DNA from 2 places in the Geobacillus sp. FSL W8-0026 genome. Region 2 is predicted to be linked to the other one. Evidence: riboswitches for the same ligand, from Rfam matches in the RefSeq annotation. Region 2 holds a riboswitch; the other holds the start of a gene.

Region 1 (3,115 bases), 1.6 Mb from region 2:
TCCACACGCTCCGCTTTCAACATCTGAATGACCTCATCAAGCGTCGGGACGCGCTCGCCGGCAAAGCGCGGAGCCAACCACGAGCCAGCATCCAACTTTTTGAGCTCACGAATTGAAAAATCGCTGACCTGCCATGGCGATCGGCGCGGATAAACGGTTTCGGCGTTTGTCGTCCGAGCGAGTGTGGCATCATGCAAAGCGACGAGCTTCCCGTCTTGGGTGGCCCGCACATCGACTTCGATATAGTCGGCCTGCATGCGGGCGGCGAGGCGGTAGGACGTGAGCGTATGCTCCGGCGCGTGTCCGGATGCGCCGCGGTGGGCGATGATGATCGGTTTCGGGGCGACGGACGGCTGTGCGGCGGTTGATGCGGCGAGGCCGAGCGGCAGGCACAATAACCACAACACATGAAGCCATTGGCGGAGGGCGGCGGTTCGGCGCAACGTCGTTCCCCCCTTTCTCTTTGCATTATACTTTATTGAAATGAAGCGATTGTGAAGCGATGGTAAAGATGTGGTGAAACGCACGGGACATGAATCCTTATTTGTATTTTGCTTCCTTTTGCAAAATGGTATGCGTTTTGATTCGAACGGGGAGGGTTGTTGCTGCCTACTGTAAGTGCCAACAAAGACGTTGGGCTATAGCCAAGCGGCAAGGCAACCGACTTTGACTTCCGTGATGCGCTCGTTCGAATCCAGCTAGCCGAGCTGAATGGCCGGACGGGGCGGCTTTTGCCGCGTAGCCGGCAGGCAAAAACGGCTTCCGCCATGTCGTGTGGGGCCGTTTTTTCGTTCGCCGGACAGCGAGGACGAGCCAATACGTTCAACGTCTAGTTTAGCAAAACTCCACATCTTTTTCAAATATAAACAGCGCCGCAAAAAAAAGCGTAGTCAGCAGGACTTTGGCGAATGGTGGCGAATGCAAAAAGGGAAAGGAGAGAGCGACAATGAAAACAGCCGATTTATGCGATCAATTTTTAGACGAGCTGCAAGTATGCGAGGTGCCGTTCCAATCATATGGCGGAAAACAGATGTTTTCCGGACCGATTGCGACAGTTGACGTGTTGGAGGACAACGTGCTTGTCCGCGAAGCGCTCGAGACCGTTCCAGCGGGGACGGTGTTGGTTGTCGACGGAAAAGGGTCGCGCCGCGTTGCGTTATTCGGCGACCGATTGGCACAAATCGCCTGCGAGAGGGGGCTGGCTGGCGTCATTATCCATGGCTGCATCCGCGATTCCGCAGAAATCGGTGCGATGCCGATCGGCGTCATGGCCATTGGCACGTGCCCGGTCAAAAGCCGAAAAGAAGGAAAAGGCGCCCGCGACGTTGCGCTCGAGTTTGGCGGTGTGCGTTGGGAACCGGGAGCGTATGTGTACGCCGATGCGGACGGCATCGTCGTGGCCTGCGCCGATTTGTCGGCAAAAAACGGTTGACGGTAGCGTTTTGCTTGTACTACGATGGAGACAGATGCTTGTTCCATGACAGTGTAGATATGGTGAAGAACCCACAAGGTGCCTGAGCTCGTCAAACCGGCTCGGGTGAAAAAGGGAAGTCCGGTGAAAATCCGGCACGGTGCCCGCCACTGTGATGGGGAGCTTTGCGGCAACAAGTCACTGAAGAGAACTTCGGGAAGGCGCCGCAAGCGATGATCCTAAGTCAGGAGACCTGCCTTGTTTGGGTCGGACGGATGCCTACGGGACTATAGGCAGACGTGCGGGAGAATGAGGGCTGCATAAGGCCTGTTTGGGTCGTTTAAGACTTTTTTGTATACATTTTTCTGCACCTCTGCTGTAGAGGTGCTTTTTCTTTTGCCTGAAACCTGCTCGTCTGTCTGCATCTGAATTCTATCATTCTAGCCAAAAGGGGGGATTCGATGGCGACGTGGGATTTGCGGGGAATGAGGCATCATTTGTTCATTTGCAACGGCGGGACGTGCCTCCGTCATGGCGGGGAGGAAGTGACGCTGGCGGTGCGCGAAGAGATCGCCCGTCTTGGTTTAGACGATCTTGTTCATACGACACGAACGCGCTGCAACGGCCGCTGCCAGGATGCATGCGTGATGATCGTCTATCCGGATGGCGTCTGGTACCGAGAAATGACGCCGGAAAAAGCGCGGGAGGTGGTGCGCATCCATCTTTGTGAAGGGGCGCCGATTCGCGAATGGGCGACGTATGAGTTTGATGAGGAGGCAGGATGCAAATGGGCGCCAGCAGGGGAAAGCGAGGCGCCGGTTGGGAAGCGGAAAACGGCCAATGAACCGAAGGAGGCGAATCGACAATGATGCGAACAAGCCGTTGGGTTGTCATCGCGGCGCTATTGACAAGTTACTTTTTCTTGACGAATGAACAAGACGCGTACGCCATGCACATTATGGAAGGATTTTTGCCAGCGAAATGGGCGCTGTTTTGGTGGGGATTGTTTCTCCCGTTTTTCTTGGTTGGTTTACGTCGTCTCGTCCGCACGCTGAAAGAGCATCCGGAGCAAAAGCTGCTCATGGCCTTGGCTGGGGCGTTTACGTTCGTCCTGTCGGCGCTGAAAATTCCGTCCGTCACGGGCAGCAGTTCCCACCCGACCGGCATCGGCTTCGGGGCCGCGTTGTTTGGGCCGTGGGTGATGGTTGTCATCGGCACGCTAGTTCTTCTGTTCCAAGCGTTGCTGCTTGCTCATGGTGGATTGACGACATTGGGGGCGAACGCTTTGTCGATGGCGGTCGTTGGGCCGCTGGTTGCGTTTAGTGTGTATCAGCTGCACCGGCGCGGTCTTGTTTCACATCGAGTGGCGCTGTTTTTAGCTGCCTGTTTGTCGGATTTGGCGACCTATGTCACTACATCCGTTCAATTGGCAGTCGCGTTTCCAGCACCGGATGGCGGCGTGCTCGCTTCGTTTTTAAAATTTGCCGGCATTTTTGCCATCACTCAAGTGCCGCTGGCGGTGACGGAAGGCATTTTGACGGTGATGGTCTGGAACTGGCTCGCTTCATACCAAGCTTCTCCGCTATTTGAACGGGAAAAGGGGGCGTGATTCGATGAAGAAAAACCTGTGGCTGTTCGCTTTCGTATTGGTGTTGATCCTTCTTCCGCTTTGGTGGGCGCGCGGCTCCGAATTTGGCGGCACCG
Region 2 (3,115 bases):
AAACAACCGAGATAAGGACAATTCATAAAGCAAAAGGAGCAGAATTTGAATCTGTTCTTTTATATCTCCCTGAAGTTAAAGATGTGAATTTGCTCGTCAGTCCTGACATTAATTCTGAGCAAGAGGATACGCGAATTTTATATGTGGCTTTAAGTAGAGCAAAAGATTTATTATGTATTTCATGCCCGCCTCTCAACGACGCAATGATTAAAAAATTAGAGGCTTTGAATGTGAAAAGGAACCATTAAAAATTACAAACTGTCACTCTTTAACTCGCACCCTAATATGTAGACAGCTAATAAATCCCGTCCTGAGAAAATAAAAACTGTCCAGGGACAATAAAAAATGTCCAAGAAGCCGAGCGTGGTTAGGGTTTTGCCTGGATCCATGCTGGGCTTTTCTGTTGATAGGGGGACAGGGTATAGGGCGGAAAGGGTTGAGGGATCAGGTTTTATCCCAATATACCCATCCATTTTTCCTCTCTCCTTACCCCTGCTCCCTATCCCCTCCAGATATTTCCTTGGACATTTCCCAACGTTTCGTTTCCCTCATCCCTTCCCCCTAATTCCCTAAATCATTCCAATTGAACGGACACTTATTATTTTCGTGGTATTTTGTTCCAACTGGTTCCTCAAAACCCGAAAACCCTTGCGGCTGTAGGGAAGAGAGGCGGTGAGGGGAAAGTTGTGGGATGGACATGAATTATTGTCTCTTGACAATGTTGTAACAAAAGGTCAGATGCCGAACCAAAAAGCTGAAAACGAAAAGGCCTGTTGGGTGAGTCTAACAGGCCTTTTTTGTAAATAGGCTACGGTTGACCATTTGGCCGCCTTTACCATACAAAAAGCTTCGCAGATTTTGTTTCCGGCTAGAAAGAAACATAATGGCCAAGCTGTTGTAGCGAAGAACTTTTGGGGAGACATGAACCTACTTGGGTGAATGAGTTTTGAGCACAGCTATTTCAACCAAGGAGTCCGGTTCATGTCTCATTTTTACATATGGTTTGATGTAAATGAAGAGAGGTATTCGCCACGCACCTTAGCTTCCTAGAAGGCTGGTGAAAAAACGCTGTTTGCCTTGATCGATGATGGAACGCGTGAACATAGAAGCTGATGCAACCGGTTTTTCTATTTGAGAAACGATTGCGAGAAGCGGTTGCGTGAGTAAATCACCAGCCTCCTAGACAATTCCCCATGTTCCGATTTTGTACCCGCTGTAAATTTTTGGGCTCTTCACCAAAAAGTAAGAGGATGCTACTAAAGTTCAACTCGGGCTAAAATAGATGGTGCATTTCCCTTGCTAAATCTGAGTAATTGTAGTATACTGAATTTTAAAAACCATGATAATATTATTAATCAGGATGACTTGAGAAGCCCCACCTCTAAGCGTCAGTGCAGGTGGTGGGAGGATGTCGCTAAAAACAGCATATCTGATAAGACCAAGCAACAGGTAGTTCACCAATCTGCGTGAACTTTAAAAGGGAAGTTTGGTGAAAATCCAACACGGTCGCGCCACTGTGATGCAGAGCGAGGATCAATAACCCACTGTTCCTTGTTTGGAATGGGAAGGGGATCCACCGCGATGAAGCTAAGTCAGGAGACCTGCCTGTTGTATACACTTTCGACCTACGCGTCATAGGGAGGAGTGGGGGAAAATGAACAAGAGGCACTTCAAGTACCTCAATACAAGCTAGTTATGCCCTCCTTCTGTCTGTCTAGAAGGTGGGCATTTTACTTGTATTGAGGAAAATGACATGGAGGTGCTACGATTGGCAATTCATAGTTCTAATTTAGGTTATCCTCGAATCGGTGAACAACGAGAATGGAAAAAAGCATTGGAGTCATTTTGGAATGGGCAATTGGAAGAAGCCAATCTAATGGAAACGATGAAGACCATTCAACTATCATCCATTAAAAAACAAATGGCAAAAGGAATCGAACTGATACCAATCGGGGACTTTTCATTATACGATCATGTGCTGGATACCGCTTTTATGTTTGGGTATATTCCAAAACGATTTGGCCAAGAAAGTGAGCGCCGATGGGATACTTATTTTGCCATGGCGAGGGGAACAAGCAGCCAGCCGGCTATGGCCATGACAAAATGGTTTAATACCAACTATCACTACATTGTTCCAGAGCTTGATGGCCTACAACCAAGGCTTATGGAAAATTTTCTTTTACGTGATTACCAATTTATCAAAGATAATCTTTCAATTGAAACAAAACCTGTTTTGCTTGGACCTGTCACGTTTTTAATTTTGGCCAAGTTAAGCACAGGAGTACATTGGCATAAGCACCTACAGCTCCTCGTCCCCGTATATATCGAATTGCTTGATGAGTTGTATAGAGCAGGAGTGCGCTGGGTACAAGTTGATGAGCCTATTCTTGTGCAAGAGATTGATGAAGACATAGTGGCCGCTGTTGAATACGTTTATCATTCATTCCATCAAAAAGTACCTGGTGTCCAGCTGATTTTACAAACGTATTTCGAAAGCCTTTCTAATTATCCAGAGATCGTCTCTCTTCCTGTCGCTGGGTTCGGTCTTGATTTCGTTCATGATGACGGTGAAAATTTGTACAACATGAAGAAATATGGGTTTCCAAAAGGGAAATGGCTAGCTGCGGGTATGATCGACGGTCGCAATGTTTGGAAGAGTACACTCGTCCAAAAAGCAGCGCTACTGGAAGAGCTATCGAAGCATACGGAACACTTGATTATTCAACCGTCGTCTAGCCTGCTTTATGTACCGATTACAGTCAAACATGAACACCGTTTACCAAAAGGATTGGTCGATTCATTGGCATTTGCGGATGAAAAGCTTGATGAAGTGCGCCTGCTTGCTGAATACGCCCAAGGGAAACGTTCTTTATCCGATTTGTGTCACTATGATGAACAAACCGGGGAAGCTCTTCGCCTACTTCGAGGCCAGTCTATAAAAAAAACGATGCACCCCATTGAGCAAACGGAACGTCCTCCCTATGCAAAGCGAAGGCAAGCACAGCAACAACATCTAAAATTGCCGCTTTTGCCTACTACGACGATCGGGAGTTTTCCACAGACCCGCGAAGTGCGGCAAGCGCGGCTGAAGCGGAAAAAACAAGAATGGGACGAA

The links. A riboswitch is a leader RNA that binds a small molecule or an ion and turns the genes downstream of it on or off. The one in region 2 is predicted to bind cobalamin.
Region 1: another riboswitch for cobalamin. It lies ahead of NST29_RS08770 ((2Fe-2S) ferredoxin domain-containing protein); the one in region 2 lies ahead of metE (5-methyltetrahydropteroyltriglutamate--homocysteine S-methyltransferase).

The regions. Positions count from the first base shown of each region.
Region 1 covers NZ_CP150194.1:1,758,970-1,762,084, forward strand. Annotated here, with positions in the region: gene NST29_RS08760 (glycerophosphodiester phosphodiesterase family protein) at 1-443, opposite strand, end outside; gene rraA (ribonuclease E activity regulator RraA) at 947-1,432, shown strand; cobalamin riboswitch at 1,492-1,687, shown strand; gene NST29_RS08770 ((2Fe-2S) ferredoxin domain-containing protein) at 1,873-2,280, shown strand; gene NST29_RS08775 (energy-coupling factor ABC transporter permease) at 2,277-3,020, shown strand; gene NST29_RS08780 (energy-coupling factor ABC transporter substrate-binding protein) at 3,025-3,115, shown strand, end outside.
Region 2 covers NZ_CP150194.1:189,593-192,707, forward strand. Annotated here, with positions in the region: gene NST29_RS01015 (ATP-dependent helicase) at 1-248, shown strand, start outside; cobalamin riboswitch at 1,431-1,624, shown strand; gene metE (5-methyltetrahydropteroyltriglutamate--homocysteine S-methyltransferase) at 1,754-3,115, shown strand, end outside.